Regions from separate parts of the Pantoea sp. sgz302252 genome, predicted to be linked through region 2. Evidence: predicted binding sites of a transcription regulator. Region 2 holds the regulator's gene; each other region holds the start of a gene.

Region 1 (7,622 bases), on a different contig from region 2:
TTGAAGGGCTCACGCAGCGCAAACTACTGCTGTCGATGGACCCGATGCTCGACATGATGGGCATGCAGGCGCTGATGAAGAAGTATGGCGATCAGGCCATGGGCGGGATGGATGATGGGCAGATGATGGGCCATGGTGGAATGCAGAGGGATCACGGCAACATGGGCCATATGAATCACGGTGGCAAAGGCTTTGATTTCCATAACGCCAACCGCATTAACGGCAAAGCCTTCGATATGGCGAACCCGATGTTTGCAGCCAGCCGCGGTCAGTTTGAGCGCTGGACGATATCCGGTGAGGGCGACATGATGCTGCACCCGTTCCACATCCACGGCACGCAGTTCCGAATTTTGTCCGAGAATGGCAAGCCGCCAGCAGCGCATCGCGCGGGCTGGAAAGATACGGTGAGAGTCGAAGGCGCGGTGAGCGAAGTGTTGGTGAAGTTTGACCATGAAGCATCGAAAGAACATATGTATATGGCGCATTGCCATCTGTTAGAGCATGAAGATACGGGGATGATGCTTGGGTTTACGGTGTAAAAAAAAGCCGGGTGGCGGCTAGCACCTGACCCGGCCTACAGTTTTGAACATGCGCTCATGTTTGACTATGTTGTAGGCCCGGCCAGCGTAGCGCCGCCGGGCAATTCCTTTTTATTTCGCTTCATCTGGCAAAGCGTAAGCCACAATATAGTCGCCCATCCTGGTACCAAACGAACCATGACCCCCCGCAGAAATGACTACGTACTGCTTGCCATTCACTTCATAGGTCATCGGCGTTGCCTGGCCACCGGCTGGCAGACGGCCTTCCCACAGTTTGTCACCGTTAGTCATATTGTAGGCGCGCAGATAGTTATCCGCAGTGGCCGCAACAAACAGCACGTTACCGGCGGTGGAAATCGGGCCACCCAGCATGGGCATCCCCAGATTGAACGGCAGTTTAAACGGCATTGGGAACGGCAGGCTGTCCTGCGGCGTACCGATGCGTTTTTTCCACGCGATCTGGTTGGTTTTCAGATCCAGAGCAGAGATATAACCCCAGCCCGGCTGTTTACACGGCAGGCCAAACGGAGACAGGAACGGGTTCAGCGTGACGCCAAACGGTACGCCGTACTGCGGCTGAATACCGGTTTCTGTTCCTGAACCTTTCGCATCTTTAGGCGGCTCGATTGGGTTGCCAGGGCCACGAGGCATCAAGCGTGAAACGAACGGCAGGGCAATCGGGTTAGCAATAGCAACCTGACGGTTCGGATCGACGGAAATACCGCCCCACTCAAACATCCCCAGGTTGCCCGGGAACACCAGCGTGCCTTGCTCTGACGGCGGAGTGAAGATGCCTTCATAGCGCAGCTGGTGGAACATCACGCGACAGACCAGCTGGTCGAACATCGTCGCGCCCCACATATCCGCTCCGCTCAGATCTTTCTTCGGACGGAAGCTCAGATCGGAGAACGGCTGCGTTGGGCTAAGGCGATCGCCTTTGGCTGGGCCTTGTGGCACGGGTTTTTCTGGGGCAGGCACCACCAGTTGACCATTACGACGGTCGAGCACAAAGATGTTACCGGTTTTCGCCGGAGCGTAAACGACTGGCACGGTTTTACCGTCAACGGTGATATCCGCCAGCGTCGGCTGAGACGGTTGGTCCATATCCCACAGATCGTGGTGAACGGTCTGGTAGCTCCACGCCAGTTTCCCGGTGGTGGCATTCAGCGCCACAATCGCGCTCGCATAGCGTTCCTGCTCTGGTGTGCGGTTACCGCCCCAGATGTCGGGAGTGGTCACACCCATTGGCAGATACACCAGATCCAGCTTCGCATCATACGCGGCAGGTGCCCACGAGTTCGGCGAGTTCAGGCTGAACTTGTGTTCGTCATTAGGGATTTCATTGGGATCTTTCGCGCCTGGGTCAAACGCCCACAGCAGCTTACCGGTGTTAACGTCAAAACCACGAATCACGCCAGAGGCTTCACGGGTTGAGAAGTTATCGGTGACGGAACCCGCAATGACGATGGTTTTGTCGGTAACGATCGGCGGTGACGTCGGCTCATACATGCCTGGCGTGGTCACTGGCTGGTTAGTCTGCAGGTTCAGCACGCCTTTGTTGGCGAAGCTTTCACACAGCTTGCCGGTATCGGCATTCAGCGCAAACAGACGGCCATCGTTCACCGGCAGCAGGATGCGGCGCGGACAATCCGCCACCACGTCAGTGGGCGCGCTATCCGCTTTGGCTTCATGGTAAGAAACACCACGGCAGGTCACGTGCTGGAAGAAGGTGTTGGTGTTGAGCTGTGGATCAAAATGCCACTTCTCTTTCCCTGTTGCAGCATCAAGCGCGAACACGCGCTGGTGAGCGGAGCAGAGGTAAAGCATGTCGCCCACTTTAATCGGCGTCACTTCATTGGTGATTTCACCCGGATCGTTCGGCTGCTTCAGGTCGCCGGTACGGAATACCCAGGCTTCTTTCAACTGGTGCACGTTATCGGCGTTGATTTGCTTGAGCGGTGACCAGCGTTGACCTTCCTGGTTGCGGCCATAAGCTGGCCAGTCCTGATCGGCTACCTGAGAAATCGGCGCGGCAGGCGTCACATCAGTGCTCAGCGTGCCGTTGATTTCCTGTGGGTCGTGGAAGCCTGCCCAGGTGAGGATGCCGCCGGTAATCAGCAGAACCACCACCAGTGCCGCGACCGCGCCTGCAGAAGGCACAATCAGGCGACGCGAAACAAACGGCAGAATCAGCCAAATGCCGAAGAACACCAGAATGTCGCTGCGCGGTGTCAGCGCCCAGAAGTCGAAGCCGACTTCCCAGACACCCCAAATCATGGTCGTCAGCAGTACCAGCGCATAGAGCCAGAGTGCAGCACGCTTACCGCGCCAGAGCATCGTGGTCACCGCCAGCATCACCAGCCCGGCGATAGGGTAGTACCAGGAGCCGCCCAGCGAGACGAGCCAGATTCCCCCGATCAGCAGATACAGCCCGCAGAAGGCTGCAAACAGCGCCGTCAGCTTCACCAGAAGCCCGGTCTGTTGTGGTTTTGTTTCCGCCATAGAAAGCACACCTATTAAGTTGTTAATTTTTTAGTAGCAATTAAGTATAGGATTTAACAAATGTGATCGGAATCGCAAAATGAGCTTTATTATCTCATTCACCGAAGAAATCGATTTGCTGGTATACTGCATGGCTTGCCGATCAATGCCGTAGACCAGTGGCTACGGGGTTGAGAGATTTATCTCTGAAATCAGATGGTTAGTGAAATGAAACAGACTGTTGAAGTGATGATCCCGGAAGCGGAGATCAAAGCGCGTATTGCCGAATTGGGCCGTGACATTACCGCACGTTATCAGGACAGCGGCAGCGAGATGGTGCTGGTTGGCCTGCTGCGTGGCTCATTTATGTTTATGGCAGACCTGTGCCGTGAAGTGCACGTCTCCCATGAAGTCGATTTTATGACGGCCTCCAGCTACGGCAGCGGTATGTCGACCACCCGTGATGTGAAAATCCTCAAAGATCTCGATGAAGATATTCGCGGCAAAGATGTGTTGATCGTTGAAGACATCATCGATTCCGGTAACACGCTGTCAAAAGTGCGTGAAATCCTCAGCCTGCGCGAGCCGAAGTCTCTGGCGATTTGTACGCTGCTGGATAAGCCAAGCCGCCGTGAAGTCGACGTGCCGGTAGAATTCGTCGGCTTCTCCATTCCTGATGAGTTTGTTGTCGGCTACGGGATTGATTACGCTCAGCGTTATCGCCATCTGCCTTACGTGGGCAAAGTGGTGCTGCTCGACGAATAAACAAACATTTTCTGACGCTGACGCAGCGCCTGTCAGCGTCAATCGTGATAACTGTCCTTCCTTGTTTCCCCCATTTATTTTCATTCCCTTCTTTTTATTTTTATGAGGCTTTCGTTTTGTTTTCAATATTCTTTTTTATTGAATGACGATCACACTCACAGAAACAAAACAAAACCATTTATCGTATTGTTGACCGTGCTAGGCTGTGATTCGAAAGATAGCGTAAGTTTATGGATTTCATTTCATTACTCTGGATTTAGCTGTACCAGTAAAGAAGGAGTTTAAAATGAGCAGCGGTTACAGTGTCAGTGCAATGGATAAAGTGTCTCGGCGAACGTTAGTGAGTTATACGTTGGGTGCCGCAGGTGACAACTTTATTTTTATCATGATCGTCACATTTTTGATGATGTACTATACCGATTATGTTGGCCTGCCTGCCCAAACGGTGGGAACGCTATTTTTAGTTACTCGTATCTGGGATACCGCCTCGGATCTTATCTGGGGAGTATTGATTGATAATACGCATACCCGGTATGGGAAATTTAAACCTTATCTGGTACTGGGCGCGACGGTAGGGAGCATTGCTCTGTTTGCAACTTTCTCTGTGCCGGATATTTCCCTACAAGGAAAAGTTATTTATGCCTATATCACATACTTTTTGTTAAGTACGGCATTTACTTGTTTTGATGTCCCTCTTTTCGCATTAGCGACAGTGGTGACTAAAGATCCGCAGCAGCGTAACCGTCTTGTTTTTACAACGCGCTCCGGGGCGATGGTTGGCCAATGGATTGCCAGTCTGATAACGATCCCTTTACTGTTGATCTTCAAAGATAACTGGTCGATGGTGGCAGGTTGCTATGCCCTTTTCTTTTTTGCTACGGCAATGCTTACTGTTGCGAATGTGAAAGAAAACTATATTACTGGAAATAAAGAACGCCACTCCGCCTCACTTTATCTCTGGCTGATAAAACATAATCGTCCTCTGGTTATCCTGATGGGGTTCTGGATTTGTTTTAATTTCGTCATTTCAGCCCGCGTGGGATTCGGTCTCTATTATTTTAAATACCTCTTTCACAGTGAAGCCGCGATGGCGACATTCCTTGGTGCATCAACTTTTGTCACAGTTATTGGGGCTGTTTTTGCCACGGTATTTGTTCGACGATTAGGCAAGAAAAAGCTGTGCATGGGGTCTGCCATTCTTTTAGGTTCTGCTTGTTGTCTGCTGTGGTTTGTGACCTTATTACCCGTATCATGGGCGATTATTTTGCACTGTATCCCGAATTTCTTTCTGGGCATTCTGGGAGTCACGCTGGGTGGAATGTTGCCGGATACCATTGAATATAACGAATGGAAAAATGGCAAGCGTGCAGAAGGCATGATCTTCTCATTGAATATGTTCCAGCTTAAATTTTCAGGTGCTGTAGGTGGGGCATTGACCGGCTTCATTCTGGCATGGGTTGGTTATATACCTAATGTAGAACAGACCACAACTGCGGCAAACGGTATTAATATAGCCTTTACCTTACTGCCTGGTGCCTTGTTTATCTCCATGAGTTTTCTCCTGATTCGCTACGAATTAATAGAAAGCCATTGCGAAGAGATTGTTATGGCGTTGAGAGAACGCACCACGGAATAAGGTGAGGAGTAAAAATGAAAGTTTATACCGCTTCGCATACTCGTGAAATTGCTTTGCCCATGGGGGGGATTGGCGCTGGTTGTATCAGCCTTGCGGGGAATGGCCGACTTGTTGACTGGGAAATTTTTAACCATCCAGATAAAGGGCGTAATAACGGCTATAGCCATATTGCTGTTAAAGCCAGTAAACAGGGGGAATGTGTAGATGCCAGAGTTCTTCATGGTCCTATTCAGGAGCGACTGACGGGCAATTACCATTTGAGCAAACGGTTAAAGAAAATGCATGCCGGATTTGGTTTTGGCCCTGATAGTGAAACGCTCGCGGGTATGCCGCATTTTAAAGAAAACACCTTTTGCGGTAATTATCCTTTCGGCAAGGTTCAGTTTTTTGATGCGCGATTTCCCGGCAACGTCAGCCTGGTGGGTTTTAACCCCTTTATTCCTGGTGATGATAAAAATTCCAGCATTCCGGCAGCTTTTTTTGATATCGAAATTGAAAACACCACTGCAGACACGCTGGATTACAGCATTGCCCTTTCGGTGAATAATCCGCTGGCGCAAGGCAATACGCGCAACAGTCATCATCATGAAGACGGCGTGCATCGGATGGACTTCAGCCAGAATGTCTATCCAGACAGCGATCCGCGATTCGGAGAGATGTGTATTGGCACTGATGCGGAGGACGTAAGCTGGCAGCAGTGTTGGTACAGGGGGACCTGGTTTGACAGCTTGTCAATATTCTGGCGTGAATTTCTCCAGCAGGAAAGGTTCTGCGACAGGCAGTATGACGAGCCTTCTGCGCTCCATCATGATACCAGCACGTTGGCAGCCCATATTACGCTGGCACCGGGTGAACGCAAAAATGTGCGTTTTGTTATCGGCTGGTATTTCCCACGAAATTATAACTTCTGGCAACGCTGGTATGACAAACAGACTGAAGAAGTTCTTCGTTATGAGGATTACCGCGGTGAAGAAACCTGGCGGAATTACTATGCCACTCAGTTTACGGGAGCAGGGCAGGTGGTTGGCTATGCGTTTCAGCACTGGAAGGAACTGGTGAAATGGAGTGAGAGATTTGCCCGGCAACTTGAGCATTCCACGTTGCCTGAAGTGGTGAAAGAAGCTATCAGCGCCAACCTTTCTACGCTGAAAACACCTACCTGCCTGCGGCTGGAGGAAGGGGAGTTCTATGGTTTCGAGGGAGGACTGGACAACATAGGCAGCTGTGAGGGGTCCTGTCTTCATGTCTGGAATTATGCTTACGCGCTACCGTATCTGTTTCCACAGCTTGAACGCAGTATGCGTGACCTTAATCAGCGCTATAACCTGCGCCCTGACGGCAGCCTGGCCTTCAGGTTGATGCTGCCGTTAGGCCAGTCAGTATTTGACTTCCGCGCCTGTGTTGACGGTCAGTATGGCGAGGTGATCAAGATTTATCGCGACTGGAAAATCAGCGGCGATAATGCGTGGCTACGAGAAAAATGGCCAGCGGTAAAAGCGATGATTGCCTTTGCCTGGGATCCTGAAAACCCGGACAAATGGGATCTCAATCGCATAGGGGTGATTTCCGGGCGTCAGCATCACACCCTGGATATGGAGTTGTTTGGGGCAAACAGCTGGCTTACTGGCTATTGGCTTGCGGCACTGAAATGCGGGGCTGAAATGGCTGTATTGATGGGGGAGCCTGAGACCCAACAGCAGTGGAACACTCTCTTTATACAAGGTAAACGCTACTGCGATAGTGCGTTATTTAACGGGGAATACTATTGCCAGACGGATAACCTCCGGCAGCGTGACGTGTTGGATCCTTACTTTATCGAGACAGAAAAAACGTGGAATCTGGATGAAGGAACGCTGTATGACTTTTACTGGAATGAGGAAAAACAAGAGATTAACTATCAGATAGGCAATGGATGCGCGATCGATCAGGTTATTGCGCAGTGGCATGCCAACCTGTGCGGTCTTGGAGAGATTTTTGATAAGCAACAAGTGAAAAGTGCCCTGGAAGCCATCTGGCGCTATAACTTCCAGTCTGCGGATGAACGCTGGAACCCTTGTCGGTTATTTGCGGTGAATGAGGAAAAGGGTGTCGTGATTTGCGAGTGGCCAAAAGGTGATAAGCCGTGGCTCGGCATCCCTTACGCAGAAGAAAATATGTGCGGTTTTGAATATCAGGTCGCAGCGCACATGATTCAGGAAGGG
Region 2 (7,622 bases):
GAACATGAACGTTCGCTCGAAGATAAAGTCGCCGACGTCAAACAGCAATTGCAAAGCGGGGAAGTCGTTTTGGTGTGGTCCGAACTGCACGAGACCGTCAACCTGATGACCCGCACTCAATTTCGCGGCTGACTCTACTCATTACCACTGCTTACCCAGGGAGTCGTTATGTCTGCCAAATACCCGGTGATTGCCGTGACCGGCTCCAGCGGCGCGGGGACCACCACCACCAGCCTCGCCTTTCGTAAGATCTTTGCTCAGCTCAATTTAAACGCCGCCGAAGTCGAAGGGGACAGCTTTCATCGCTACACCCGCCCTGAAATGGACATGGCAATCCGTAAAGCACGCGACATGGGCCGCCATATCAGTTATTTCGGCCCGGATGCCAACGACTTCGGTTTGCTTGAACAGACGTTTATCACCTATGGCCAAAGTGGCAGCGGGCAGTCGCGCAAATATCTGCATACCTATGATGAAGCCGTGCCGTGGAATCAGGTGCCAGGCACTTTCACGCCCTGGCAACCGCTGCCGGAACCCACCGACGTGCTGTTCTACGAAGGGTTACACGGGGGCGTAGTGACGCCTCAGCATGATGTGGCAAAGCATGTTGATTTGCTGGTTGGCGTAGTCCCGATTGTGAACCTGGAATGGATTCAGAAGCTTACGCGTGACACCAGTGAGCGTGGGCATTCTCGTGAAGCGGTGATGGATTCCGTGGTTCGTTCCATGGAGGATTACATCAACTTCATCACGCCGCAGTTCTCACGCACGCATATCAACTTCCAGCGCGTGCCCACGGTAGACACCTCTAACCCGTTTGCCGCTAAAGGCATTCCGTCGCTGGATGAAAGCTTTGTGGTTATCCATTTCCAGAATCTGGGCGACATCGATTTCCCCTGGCTGCTGGCGATGCTGCAAGGTTCGTTCATTTCACACATGAACACGCTGGTTGTGCCGGGAGGGAAAATGGGGCTGGCGATGGAGTTGATCATGACACCGCTGGTTGAGCGGTTAATGGATAGCAGAAGGTAAACTGCAAAACCTTCTCTTGCGAGAAGGTTTTTAGTGTTTGCTCCCTCGCCCCGTGGGAGAGGGTTGGGGAGAGGGCATCAGGCCGCACACATTTAAGCCTCAACCACCTCAAACGAATGGGTGATCTTCGCGGCTTTCTCAAGCATCAGCGCCACAGAGCAGTACTTTTCTGCTGACAAATCCACCGCGCGAGAGACCGCCGCTTCTTTCAGATCTTTGCCCGTCACGATGAAGTGCAGATTAATGTGCGTAAACATACGTGGCGCTTCTTCACGACGCTCGGAGGTGAGCTTCACTTCGCAGTCTTTCACGTCATGACGCCCTTTCTGCAAAATCGACACCACGTCGATAGCGCTGCAACCCCCAGCCGCCATCAGCACCATTTCCATCGGGCTCGGTGCTTTGTCTCCAGAGTTACCGTCCATCAAAATTTGGTGGCCAGAAGCAGACTCGCCCAGGAAGGTTAAACCCTCAACCCATTTCACACGTGCTTGCATAATTTTTAACTCCGAAGTTGCCATTTTCCTCTCAGATTACGCGCACATAACAAAACTCGCAACGGAAGGAGATGTGCGTCATGCTGAAGCGAGACACCAGGAGACACGCAGCAAAAGCTATGCTAAAACAGTCGGGATGCTACAGTCATGCAGTGAAGTGCTGTGTGCACGCAGAGGACACCACATTACAGGCTGCTGCATAATTCGACAGCCGACTTCCCAGGCACAGGGAAGGATACGATTGCAAAGCCAGCGGCAGTATCGTGTCTGCCACTGGAGACAGCTTATAACAGAGGATAACCGCGCATGGTGCTTGGCAAACCGCAAACAGACCCTACCCTTGAATGGTTCTTGTCTCATTGCCACATTCATAAGTACCCATCGAAGAGCACGCTGATTCACCAGGGTGAAAAAGCAGAAACGCTTTACTACATCGTGAAAGGCTCAGTTGCTGTACTGATCAAGGACGAAGAGGGGAAAGAGATGATCCTCTCTTACCTCAACCAGGGCGATTTCATTGGTGAGCTTGGTCTCTTCGAAGAAGGTCAGGAGCGTAGTGCCTGGGTTCGGGCAAAAACCGCTTGTGAAGTGGCCGAAATTTCCTACAAAAAATTCCGTCAGCTTATCCAGGTTAATCCAGATATTCTGATGCGCCTTTCCTCGCAGATGGCTCGTCGTCTGCAGGTCACTTCTGAGAAAGTGGGCAACCTTGCATTCCTCGACGTGACCGGCCGTATCGCGCAGACGCTGCTGAACCTGGCGAAACAACCTGACGCCATGACTCACCCGGACGGTATGCAAATTAAAATTACCCGTCAGGAAATCGGGCAGATCGTGGGTTGTTCCCGTGAAACCGTTGGCCGTATTCTGAAAATGCTGGAAGATCAGAACCTGATCTCCGCCCACGGTAAGACCATCGTCGTTTACGGCACCCGCTAAGCTCGTTAAATGGCGTATTGTTCGCGCAATACGCCATTTTTGTCTCTACCGCTATGTGGCGCAGGCTAATTTATCACCCGGAAATTAACTATGCACTGCGGCAAACCCTGGTGCTCTGTACCCCCGTGGCTATCGGTCTGGTGTTGGGGTATCTCAAATACGGATTGCTGTTTTCGTTAGTTCCCGCCTGCTGCAACATTGCCGGTCTCGATACGCCACACAAACGCTTTTTCAAACGCCTGATTATCGGCGGTTCGCTGTTTGCAGGCTGCAGCCTCGCGGTTCAGTTACTGCTGGAGCAGAGCCTCCCCTTACCGCTGATCCTGACCGTTCTCGCCATGACGCTTGGCGTGACGGCCGAGATAAGTTCTCTGCATGCGCGTTTGCTTCCCGCGTCTCTCATCGCCGCGATTTTTACCCTGAGCCTTGCGGGCAACATGCCAGTCTGGGAGCCGTTGCTGATTTATGCCCTCGGCACGCTTTGGTATGGCCTGTTTAACTGGTTCTGGTTCTGGATGTGGCGTGAACAGCCGCTGCGGGAGTCGCTGAGCCTGCTGTATCGCCAACTGGCGGATTACTGCGAAGCCAAGTACAGCCTGTTGACCCAGCACACCGATCCAGAAAAAGCTTTGCCACCCCTGCTGGCGCGTCAGCAAAAAGCCGTCGACCTGATAACCCAGTGCTACCAGCAGCTGCACATGCTGGCGGCCAATAAGAACCATGATTACAAACGCCTGCTGCGCTCCTTCCAGATGGGCCTTGATTTGCAGGAGCACATCTCCGTCAGCCTGCACCAGCCGGCAGAAGTCCAAAAGCTGGTCGAGCGCAGCCATGCGGAAGCGGTGATCCGCTGGAATGCTCAAACCATCGCCACGCGCCTGCGCGTGATGGCCGATGATATTCTTTACCACCGTTTTCCCCAGCGTTTCTCGATGGACAAGCAGATTGGCGCGCTGGAGAAAATCGCCCGTCAGCAGCCGGATAACCCGGTCGGCCAATTCTGCGTCTGGCATTTCAGCCGCATAGCACGCGTGCTGCGCCTGCAACGCCCGCTCTATCCGCGCGATTTAATGGCCGATAACGAACGCCGTTTGCCGGTATTCGCGGCGCTAAAAAGCTATCTTTCGCTGAAATCGCCCGCCCTGCGCAGTGCCGCGCGGATAAGCGTGATGCTCAGTATTGCCAGCCTGATGGGCACGGCGCTGCATCTGCCCAAACCTTACTGGATCCTGATGACCGTGCTGCTGGTCACCCAAAACGGCTATGGCGCAACGCGGGTGAGGATTTTTCACCGGGCGGCAGGCACGTTGGCTGGGTTGGTCATCGCAGGCATCACCCTGCACTTTCATGCCCCGGAGGGCTATGCGCTGGCGGCGATGCTGGTGATAACCCTCGTGAGCTACCTGATGATCCGCAAAAGCTACGGCTGGGCGACGGTGGGCTTTACGGTGACGGCGGTGTACACCATTCAGTTGCTAACGCTCAACGGCGATCAGTTTATCGTGGCACGCCTCGCCGATACCCTGATTGGCTGTCTGATTGCCTTCGGCGGCATGGTCTGGCTGTGGCCGCAGTGGCAAAGCGGCCTGCTGCGCAAAAATGCCCAGCAAGCGCTGGAGGCCGATCAGGATGCCTTACGTCTTATTCTGAGTAATGACCCGCAAGCGCCAACCCTCGCCTATCAGCGCATGCGTGTGAATCAGGCTCATAACGCACTGTTCAACTCGCTTAATCAGGCGATGCAGGAACCCGGCTTCAACTCGCGCTATCTTGCCGACATGAAACTGTGGGTGACTCACAGCCAGTTTATTGTCGAGCATATTAACGCCATGACCACGCTTGCCCGCGAGCACAACATGCTGACGGAGTCGCTGGCCCAACGGTATCTGGAATCTTGTGAGATTGCGCTGCAACGGTGTCAGCAGCGTCTGGAGTATGACGAAGCAGGTGGAAGTGGAGACGCCAATATTATGGAGTCACTGGATACGCTGTCCCACGGCCCGTTAAGCACCATGGAACAGCATTTACAGCGGATACTTGGCCATTTGAATACCATGCACACCATTTCTTCGGTGGCCTGGCGTCAACGTCCACATCACGGGATTTGGTTGAAACGGCGGACGTAGAAACTCTGCCTGGCGGCGCTTCGCTTGCACAGGCCTACAGACGGGCACATCTCGTAGGCCCGGCAAACGCAGTGCCGCCGGGCGAAACGTCAGCCAACAATCTTTCTGACCGCTGCAGCAAAACGCTTCATCCCTTCATCGATATCAGCGCTCTCAACCACCAGCGACGGCGCGAAACGCATCACATCAGTCCCGGCATTCAGCACCATGACACCTTCATGGGCTGCTGCATGCAGGAAATCACGCGCACGCCCTTTGAACTGAGGCTTAAGCTCGGCACCAATCAGCAAGCCCATACCGCGAATATCGCTGAATACATCCAGTTCAGCGTCAATCTTCTGCAAGTGCTTCACGAACTGCTCACGCTTCGCCTTCACCCCTTCCAGCACTTCCGGGGTGTTGATAATGTCGAAAGCTGTGCCCGCTACCGCACAGGCCAATGGGTTGCCGCCGTAAGTTGACCCGTGTGATCCCACGTGGAAAGCGCTGGCAATCTCTTCCGTGGTCAGCATAGCGCTGACAGGAAAACCGCCGCCCAGGGCTTTAGCGCTGGTCAAAATATCCGGCGTCACGCCGTAGTGCATATACGCGAATAGCGAACCGGTACGCCCCATGCCACACTGCACTTCGTCGAACACCAGCAACGCCTTGTGCTCGTCGCACAGTTCACGCAAGCCTTGCAGAAATTCAGGCGTCGCCGCTGTCACACCACCTTCACCCTGAATAGGTTCAACAACCACGGCGCAAGTATGATCGTCCATTACCGCTTTCACTGCATGCAAGTCATTGAACGGAACATGAATGATATCCGCAGGTTTTGGCCCAAAGCCGTCAGAGTACTTCGGCTGCCCGCCAACCGACACGGTAAACAGGGAGCGGCCATGGAAGGCGTTATGGAAAGCGATGATTTTGGTTTTGAACGGGCTGTGGCGCACGCAGGCATAGTGACGAGCGAGTTTAAAAGCGGTTTCGTTCGCTTCAGTGCCGGAGTTCATAAACGCCACACGCTCAGCAAATGTCGATGCCACCAGCTTACGCCCCAGACGCAGCGCAGGTTCGTTGGTGAAAACGTTGCTGGTGTGCCACAACGTTTCGCCCTGGCTTTTCAGGGTTTCGACGAGTCTGGGGTGACAGTGGCCCAGCGCAGTAACGGCAATCCCACCGGCAAAATCGACATACTCTTTGCCCTGTTGATCCCAGATACGGCTCCCTTTCCCTTTCACCGGGATAAACTCCGCCGGGGCGTAAATGGGCAGGATCACTTCGTCAAAAGTTGCTCGGGTAATTGCCGTTTGTTCACTCGCCATGTCAAAACCTCTTACGCAGCATGATTATGAAAATATAATCACGAAATATGCATAAAAAATCACATCATGGCAAGCGCATTTACCGCTTAAGGAAGTTATCCAGCAGCTGATGCCCTTGCTCGCTAAGAATGCTTTCAGGGTGGAATTGCACGCCTTCGAGATCCCATTCGTGGTGGCGAATGCCCATGATCTCGCCGGTTTCACTGCTTGCGGTTATCTCAAAACAGGCAGGAAGTGTCGGCGGGTCAATCACCAGAGAATGGTAACGAGTCACCGTGAGGGGATTATTCAACCCGCTGAAGACACCGGTGCCGTTATGCGTTATCGGGGAGGTTTTGCCGTGCATCACTTTGGCAGCCCGAACAATGGTCGCGCCGAAAACCTGGCCTATCGCCTGATGGCCGAGGCAAACACCCAGAATAGGCAGTTTGCCAGCGTAATGGCGGATCACGTCGAGCGAAATCCCGGATTCATCTGGCGTACAAGGGCCAGGCGAAATGACGATTTTTGCGGGTGCCAGTTGCGCTATCTCATCGAGACTGATCTCATCATTGCGCCTGACAACCACCTCGGCTCCCAGCTCGCAAAAATACTGGTAGAGGTTCCAGGTAAACGAATCATAGTTATCGATAAGCAGGATCATGGCGGCTCCGGTGACAGCAAACCGCGCTATTCTACTCAGTTTCCTGCGCTTCGCTTACCACTTTAGTGAACAGGTCAGTCAACGGCTGCAAATCACCCAACGCCCCGTTCTGATTTGCCTGGCTCCAGCTTTCCGGGTCAACGACTCCCCAGTCCAGCACATATCCGGCGTGAATAGCCAATTGTTCGAAGAACACTCGCTGTGCACGGCCGCTGCCGACAAAGAACGGGTGCAGCACATTAATCTCACAGTAGTAGTGTGCCAGCCGCTGAATAAATGCCTCTTTCGGCAGCCCAACGAGGTAGTGTTCGTCTTCCAGCTCCTGCATCAGATCGTTGCCTTCATTTTCGATGTACTCGAAATGGCAGAAACGGGTCTCACCACGGGAGATATCGACTTCGCGCAATTCCCCTGCCCAATCCCAGGCATCCTGGAAAATCTGCTGATGAATGGCACACAGCCACGGCAAACCGCGATGCAGTGGGCCGAGTTCGAGGGTGTCCACACGCTGGGCGAAAAGCGCATCCTGTGCGTGAGGCTCAGGCACATCCAGCCGCCCGCTGGCCGCAAACGAGTGACCACGCCGCTTTTCCCACAGGCGAATTTTTTGCTTATCGGTGAGCTTTTTCATCTGGACCTCCCTGACGGTTCCCCTTGTGCCACAAGTATAAGCAGCAATTTCGGGTTACGCAGAAAGGTCAGAAGGACGCGGGCAGGTTAGCCCGCGAGAGAAGAGATTACGGCAGGACTTTCGCAGACAGGATAACTACCGGTTTTGTTGGCACATTCTGATATGGCCCCACGTCATGAGAAGCCACCTGAGAAATCTTATCGGCCACGTCCATGCCTTTCACAACTTTACCAAAGACCGCATAGCCAAAATCACGCTGGCCGTGGTCAAGGAACGCGTTGTCTGCCACGTTGATAAAGAACTGGCTGGTTGCGCTGTCTTTATCCGCTGTACGCGCCATCGAAATGGTACCGCGAGTATTACGCAGACCGTTGTCAGCTTCGTTTTTGATCGGTGGATTTGGCTGCTTCTGCTGCATCTGCTCGGTGAAGCCGCCGCCCTGAATCA
Region 3 (7,622 bases), on a different contig from region 2:
CGCAATATCACCAGCATCAATGGAGACTGTTTTGGCAATCTGCTGCTTACCGTCGGCGTAGTGCATATTGCCGACATTGATTCGGGTAACGGGAACGCCGCCTTCGACCAGTTTCAGGAAGTCTGCTGGTGTCTTACAAACCAGCAGGATTTTTTGGCGATCGGCCGCGCGGTGAATGTTGTCGATAACCTTCTGCAGCGACCAGAAACGTACGGCGATACCTTCCGCCAGGACCATTTCCATCAGATTTTGCTGGACCGGGTCTTCCGCGACTTCATCATTCGCGACAAGTACCAGGTTGGCGCCAGCAAATCCTACCCACTGAACGCCGACCTGCCCGTGAATTAAACGTTCATCAATACGGCTTAAGACAATATTTGGCATAACGTCATCCTTCATTTTTACCCTGACAGGCGGCGTGATACTGACGTATCACATCCTGAATATGGTCGATGATTAAGGCTTGCGGTGTGGCGGCAAGTTGGCCTTCTCGCACACGCGTGTACTGAATGGGCAAATATTGGCTGATAAGCGGAAGAGGCAATTCCTCATCCGCCAGGTTGCGTACGAGGTGCGCTAATGCTTCATCTATTTCTTTGTCCGGCCAGTAATAACGCACTCGATCTGAGTAGCTATATCCGCGAGCGAGACGGCGGGCATGACTGTCGCCGTGGTAGTGACTCTGCCAATAACCGGGTTTATCAAGCATAACGTTTTCAAGCACTTCACGCAGTCTGGAACAGGCACGGGCGGGCACCAGCTCTTCTTCCATACTCGCCAGCGCAAAGAGGGCTTCACGCAGGGCGAAGGTTAATGCCGGGCCGACCTTTAAGATGGCAAAGTGATCGAGGACCAAACGCTTCAGTGCTTGCGGTGTCTGGTAGTCAGTGGAGTGTGCTTCGTAGATTAAGGTATCGAAGTCTTCAACCATCCTGCTGAGTGCAATAGCTTTTTCCGGAAGATAATCGATGACATGGGTATGATCGAATTCGACACCCGGTTGGACAACCAGGCCGATAATACGCGACCAGATATTGCTTAACCCTTGTTCTTCGAAGGCACTAAAGTGCGCTCGCAACGTGGCTTGTGCAGCCTGTGGCGTGGTGACTTCAAGTGTGTTGAGGGTTTCATGAGCCCCGCCGGGTACCGGTACTTCGGTGCCAATGACATACACCAAATCGCAAACACCGAACGTTTCTAAGCTGGTTGCTTCAGCGATTTTTGCCAGGCGAGCAGCGCGTGCGGCAACAATCTCATCGGTCAGCGGCGTGAGGTCATCAGCGCAGGACATACTGCAGTCGAGGTGTATTTTTTTAAACCCGGCGGCAACATAGCTTTGAATCAACGTCTCTGCATGTTCCATTGCTTCTTCGGCAGGGGCTGTCTGCCAACGGTTTGGCCCCAGATGATCGCCTCCTAGTATGAGCTGCTCTTCCGGGTAGCCGAGTTTTGCCGCTAATCCCACGACGAAATGACGAAAATCTTTTGGGGTCATGCCCGTATAGCCGCCGAACTGGTCGACCTGGTTTGAGGTCGCCTCAATCAGCAAAGGCGTGCCGTGATCGCGTGCGAAGCGGATAGCGGCTTCTAGCACCTGAGGATGTGCGGAACAGATCGAATAAATTCCATTTCCGGCACCTTGCTTATGAAGGCCAACCAGGTCAGTTAAATGTTTCACTTTCCTCTCCACTATTGATGAATTGGATAATTATCTTTCGTTTTGTTTTCATTGATACTGCATTAAGCGTTTCCAAAAATAAAACGAAAGGTTCTGGCCGTGCGATCTGTTTCACAAAAGAAACGCAACGAAAGCAAGTGGCTCGGGATTACGGTATCTACACGCCGGTTCAGACTTGCATTCTGTTAAAGGAAAGGCGTTAATAGATAAAACGAAATGAAACGAAAGAATTAAGGTAAGGACCATCTTATGAAAAGTGCTGAGATCGCTGCCGATAAGCGTGTGCCCGGTACCAGTGAAAGGCGAGAGCAGATTATCCAGCGGCTGCGTCAACAGGGTAGCGTGCAGGTTAATGACCTTGCGGCCGACTTTAATGTGTCGACGGTCACTATCCGTAATGACCTGGCGTTTCTGGAGAAACAGGGTATTGCGGTGCGGGCTTATGGTGGAGCACTGATTTGTGACAGCCATATGCCCTCAACGGAACCTTCCGTTGAGGATAAAAGCACGCTCAATATTGCTCTTAAACGCAGTATCGCGCGAGCAGCAGCAGACCTGATTCAGCCAGGTCAAAGGGTCATTCTTGACTCAGGGACCACAACGTACGAGATCGCGCGACTGATGCGCCACCATACTGATGTTATTGCTATGACAAATGGCATGAACGTCGCCAATGCGCTACTGGAAGCCGAAGGGGTTGAGCTGTTGATGACCGGCGGACATCTTCGTCGCCAGTCACAGTCGTTTTATGGCGATCAGGCAGAGCAGTCGTTGCAAAATTATCATTTTGATACGCTGTTTCTCGGGGTGGACGCCATTGATCTTGAGCGTGGTGTCAGCACTCACAACGAAGATGAGGCTCGTCTCAATCGCAAAATGTGTGAAGTCGCAGAACGAATCATTGTCGTGACAGACTCCAGCAAATTTAACCGTTCGAGCCTGCACAAGATAGTTGATACTCCGAGGATCCATATGATCATTGTTGATGAGGGCATTCCTGAAGAGTATCTGGAAGGGCTGCGCAAACTCGGCGTTGAGGTTGTGCTGGTGAATCAATAGTGAACGAAATGTAAAAAATGTGATGGCCTTCAACATCTGCAACAAACCCGCTTAACGCGGGTTTTTTTATCTGCGACTTTCGATCTTCTTGCTCGAACCCCTAATGGAGGTGGCCGATGCTAACCTTATTTCTTTCATTTTTTCGTTTTTGCTCTTTCGGTTTGTACAAACCGAAAGAATGTTGACGGTTTAAACGCAACAGGCAGGGTGCTGGTGTGTTCACAAATTCACCAAATGGCTTCTGATGTAATATATTCGAAAGATAACGAAAGCGTTTTAACGCTAAAAAGAGAAGCTTTTTGCAACTGTTATGGAGCGTAAGCAATGTTAGATAGCGTAAAACGTCGCGAGCAGATTATCGATTTGCTGTGCGATCAGGGGAGTGTGCGGGTTGAGCCGCTCAGTGCCCGTTTTGGCGTTTCCAGCGTGACGATCCGCAACGATTTGCGCTATCTGGAGCAGAGAGGTTGCGCAATGCGTTCTTACGGTGGTGCGGTGCTGAATCATCATTTTGCCTTTGATCGCCCACTGCAGGATAAAGATCGGTTAAACCGCGACGTTAAATCGCAGATTGCGGAAAAAGCGGCCAGTTTCGTTAAAGATGGAGACACGCTAATCCTCGATTCAGGTTCTACGACGACGCTCATTCCCGCTTATCTCAAAAATCGCCGCGATCTGGTGGTGATGACTAACGCCCTCAACATCGCCTGGGAGTTGGCTAATTTTGAGCGTATGGATGTGATGTTGCTGGGAGGGAATGTCCGTCAGAGTGTCTTCTCACTGTATGGGCCGTCGGCCGAACATCAACTTCGGCAATACCGTTTTGATAAGCTTTTCCTGGGGGTAGATGGTTTCTGCCTTGACGCCGGGATCACCACGCCGCACCCGGGTGAGGCACATCTTAATCGGGTGATGTGTCAGGTCGCGCAGGAGATAACGGTTGTTGCTGATTCCAGTAAGTTCGGCCGTAAGAGCTTCTGTATGATTCGCGAGGTTGAGGAGATCCATCGGGTGATAACCGACACGGGGATCCCGGATCACTATCGGCAGGCATTGGACAAAATGGGCGTAGAGGTGGTACTCGCTGATGAGTAATGCAGCAGAAGAACAGGGGAAGCAAGGGCTTCCCCTGAGACTGATGACAAACCTCTAACGAGTGCAGTTTTGTCATTAGCGACCGAACAAAAAATAAGGAAAATCAATTCATTGATTTTCGGCTGCTCACCACAAAGAAGGAAAAACCACGCTTTTTCCTTCTTTGTCAGCAATCTGAGGGGAAGCAAGGGCTTCCCTGTTCCTCTAGCTTTGCAGCGCATATTGCTCTGCTTGCAACAGGGCTGCTCCGCGAACGCCGCTGCTGGCACCGTGTACTGCAGGCAAGATTTTGGCGGGCTCCAGACCTGGGAATAAATAGCGTTTCATCGCCTGTGGGAGTAAGGCGTAGATCGCTTCTACATTTGAAACACCGCCCCCCAGCACGAAGGCGTCGACATCCAGAATCAGCTGCAGTTGTGCAAGTGTTCCCCCGAGCATATCCACCCACGCCGTAATGGTGGCCATCGCCTGCGGCTCCTGCTGCTGATAGCCTTCCCACAACGCATCCATAGTGACTGTTTTACCGCTAAAGTGGCGGTGCAACCCGAGCAAGCCTGGACCTGAGAGGTAGCGCTCCACGCAGCCACTCAGACCGCAACCGCAGGCAAGCTCAGGCAATTGATAGCGCCGGGAAAATTGTGCAGCGAGAGGCAAATGACCGAACTCACAGGCCATGCGATTACGACCCCGATAGAGCTGACCATCGATAACCAATCCGCCGCCGAGCCCGGTGCCAATGATCGCCCCAAAAATGCGTGGGTACTGGCGAGCCTGTTGAGTGTGGGCCTCAGAAAGTGCGAAGCAGCAGCAATCGTTATCCACCGCAATCGGTCGACTCACTCTATCGATGAGATCGTCGACGATACGGCGTCCGGTCAGGCACGGGACGTTTGAAGACAACAGTTCGCCAGTTTGCCTGTCCATCAGTCCAGGCATACCAATGCCTATTTTTCCTTCTTCACCTGTCGCCCAATCGGCTGTATCGATAAGGGAAGAGAAAGTGGACAAAAAAAGCTCGTAGTCCTGAACGGGTGTGGCGACGCGCTTGCGCCAACGAATCTGCATTTCGTCATCAAAGGCAACGATTTCCGTTTTAGTGCCACCAATATCAATGCCGTAAAACATGCCGCGTCTCCTCAGGTGTTACAAATCAATCAGTCTGTTTTCCTTGCGCGAACGCTCGGCAGCAAACACCATCAGATGGCTCTCCAGCGCTTCATCCGGACCGGAAAGGATCAAGCTCTGGTCACCTGCCATGACCGCATGAATGAATTTATCCATCAGATAATAGTCTCCGCCACCGTGACCCCCCATCTGCGTTTGCGTCCCGTCCGGAATGTCATCAATGGTGTGTACTGTTTCGTGGTCCGTCAGAAAATCGAACACACGGATAGTTTTGCCATTGCCCTCAAGGTAGCCGCGGGTGCCAAACAGGCGCGTCTGGCGATCTTCCATTTTAGTGAAGGCCGTCATTGTGAAAGTCACCGTTTGCTGATGAGCAAAGCGGAAATTAACGACCTGGTGATCGACGACATCGTTATCGCAGCGGTAAACACAGCGGCCATAAGGGCCGTCACGAAGGGCCTGGCGAACGTTCTCTTCCGTTGGATTTGCGGTCAATACCCGGCGGAAATGCGGGGTGCATTTAGGGTCGTCGCCAAGATAGATTTTGCAGGCGGACCAGGGGCAGGTCGCTTCAACCTGGCAGTCAAGACAGCGATCGGCAGCCCCTTTTGGCTGATTTTCCGCAACAAAGTGGCTGAGGCTGCCGTAGGAACTGACCTGACTGCAGCTATCTCCCATGATGTAGCGGATCCAGTCGAGATCGTGACAGGACTTTTGCAGCAGCATAAATGACGATTGCGCCTCATTCCGCCAGTTACCTCGTACGAAGGAGTGTGCCTGATGCCAGTAACCAACCGGTTCCAGATGCTGCATGCTGAGGATGTCGCCGATAACACCTTCATTCAGTAACGATTTCAACTTTTGGGTATAGCGGGTATAGCGCAGCACATGCGCGACGACCAGCAGAACATGATTGCGTTTCACCGCATCGATGATGGCTTCGCAATCTTCCGGTGTCGGAGCGAGCGGCTTCTCAAGAAGGATGTGGTAACCGAGTTCAGCAAAAGCAAGCGCAGGGGCTTTGTGCATTGAGTCCTGCGTACAGATAAGCACAACGTCGGCCATACGTGGACGCGAAGCAGCCTCATGCCAGTCAGTAAACACGTTGTCACCGGCAATCTGATGCTGCTCGACAAACTGTTGACGATAGTTGTCACGAGGCTCGGCTACCGCCACAACCTGCATTCTGTCTGGATGTTCCAACGCATAGCGGGAATAGATTTCACCGCGAGCACCCGCGCCAATGACCAGTACCGTGACTTTCTTTGCACACATAAAACCTCCCAAATAGCGCCCCATCGGCGAGTGTGGCTGCGGGCACGCTGAGTTAACTCTGTTATTTATTCATCAACGAAGGGCCAAATTTTCTTCATCCGCCTTTCCAAACAGGTAAGCGGCATTGAGATTGAATTTGACGCGAATGTGCTCGCCGGGTTGAGGAGCCCAGTCGACAGTGGCGTTCACGCGTAAAATCATGCGCAGTTCGCCGATATCGAAATGCAACAAATCTTCATTGCCCATGCGTTCAACATTAGCGATTCGGACTGATTGAGCTTCAGGATCGCCCTCGCGGGCGAGCGAAATCGCCTCTGGGCGAATGCCAAACCAGACCTGATCATCACGGTAGTCTTCCAGTTGCGAAAGCAACACAGGTGGCAAAGACAGTGAAGTTTGGGCTCCGAATGTGATGCCGCTGTGGTGGTTAACCAGCGACACAAGGTGAAGATTCATGGCCGGATTACCAATAAACCCGGCGACAAACTTGTTCTTCGGCTGGTGGTAGATTTTCCCCGGGGTGTCGACTTGCATGATCTGACCATTGTTGAGCACACAGATGCGGTCGCCCATGGTCATGGCCTCAATCTGATCGTGTGTGACATAAATCATGGTGGCGCTAACACCCTCATCACGTAGCTGTCGATGCAACTCAGTCAGACGTACGCGCATTGAGACACGCAATTTGGCATCGAGGTTTGAAAGCGGTTCATCGAATAAAAAAACCTCTGGCTTGCGAACGATCGCGCGACCCACAGCCACTCGTTGGCACTGTCCGCCGGAGAGTTGGCCGGGTTTTTTGTTAAGCAGATTCTCGATTTCCAGCTTATGTGCGGCTTCTCTTACTCGCCTGTCGATTTCTTTGTCATTCATTTTCCCGAGCAGGCTAAAGGCCATATTTTTATAAATTGTCATGTGGGGATAGAGTGCGTAATTCTGGAAAACCATGGCGACACCGCGCTCTTTGGGCAGCAAATCATTGACGTGGCGTTCACCAATGGTGATGTGCCCGTCGGTGATATCTTCAAGCCCGGCAACCATTCGAAGCAGCGTGGATTTCGCGCATCCGGAAGGGCCGACGAAGACCATAAATTCACCGTCCTGGATGTCGAGGTTAATTCCCTGAATAGCCCGAAACCCGTTGGGATAAACTTTGCTCACAGACGTAAATTTTATCGCTGACATAAAAACCTCTTACCCTTTAATTCCGGCACCGGCGATCCCGCGGATGAAGTAGCGTTGGAAGAAGATATAAAGCAAAAGCATGGGAATAATGGCGAGTAAGGCACCTGCCATCAGCATCGGATACTCCACGCCTGAACGACCAGAGAGCGAGGCCAGACCGACGGGCAGCGTCATCTTGCTCATCGAGGTGTTCACGATGAGCGGC

Evidence for each region. The regulator CRP, encoded in region 2, controls carbon source genes, mostly activating them, when cyclic AMP is high. The targets are predictions, from matches to a motif close to ATGTGANNNNNNTCACAT.
Region 1: a site for CRP is predicted at 3,102-3,119, ahead of hpt (hypoxanthine phosphoribosyltransferase). Genes of this name have one in related genera too.
Region 3: a site for CRP is predicted at 1,778-1,795, ahead of ACLW56_RS20750 (DeoR family transcriptional regulator). Genes of this name have one in related genera too.

What each region holds. Positions count from the first base shown of each region.
Region 1 covers NZ_JBLFJW010000022.1:16,926-24,547, forward strand. The annotation lists gene cueO (multicopper oxidase CueO) at 1-539, shown strand, start outside; gene ACLW56_RS16455 (glucose/quinate/shikimate family membrane-bound PQQ-dependent dehydrogenase) at 651-3,041, opposite strand; gene hpt (hypoxanthine phosphoribosyltransferase) at 3,249-3,785, shown strand; gene ACLW56_RS16465 (glycoside-pentoside-hexuronide (GPH):cation symporter) at 4,072-5,421, shown strand; gene ACLW56_RS16470 (GH116 family glycosyl-hydrolase) at 5,436-7,622, shown strand, end outside.
Region 2 covers NZ_JBLFJW010000024.1:70,726-78,347, reverse strand. The annotation lists gene ACLW56_RS17570 (YheU family protein) at 1-132, shown strand, start outside; gene ACLW56_RS17565 (phosphoribulokinase) at 169-1,032, shown strand; gene ACLW56_RS17560 (OsmC family protein) at 1,125-1,529, opposite strand; gene crp (cAMP-activated global transcriptional regulator CRP) at 1,836-2,468, shown strand; gene ACLW56_RS17550 (YccS/YhfK family putative transporter) at 2,522-4,594, shown strand; gene argD (bifunctional acetylornithine/succinyldiaminopimelate transaminase) at 4,684-5,901, opposite strand; gene pabA (aminodeoxychorismate synthase component 2) at 5,981-6,544, opposite strand; gene ACLW56_RS17535 (putative adenosine monophosphate-protein transferase Fic) at 6,576-7,175, opposite strand; gene ppiA (peptidylprolyl isomerase A) at 7,282-7,622, opposite strand, start outside.
Region 3 covers NZ_JBLFJW010000034.1:18,414-26,035, forward strand. The annotation lists gene agaV (PTS N-acetylgalactosamine transporter subunit IIB) at 1-384, opposite strand, end outside; gene kbaZ (tagatose-bisphosphate aldolase subunit KbaZ) at 389-1,678, opposite strand; gene ACLW56_RS20750 (DeoR family transcriptional regulator) at 1,928-2,737, shown strand; gene agaR (transcriptional repressor AgaR) at 3,062-3,832, shown strand; gene ACLW56_RS20760 (ROK family protein) at 4,037-4,957, opposite strand; gene ACLW56_RS20765 (Gfo/Idh/MocA family oxidoreductase) at 4,976-6,232, opposite strand; gene ACLW56_RS20770 (sn-glycerol-3-phosphate ABC transporter ATP-binding protein UgpC) at 6,305-7,417, opposite strand; gene ACLW56_RS20775 (carbohydrate ABC transporter permease) at 7,427-7,622, opposite strand, start outside.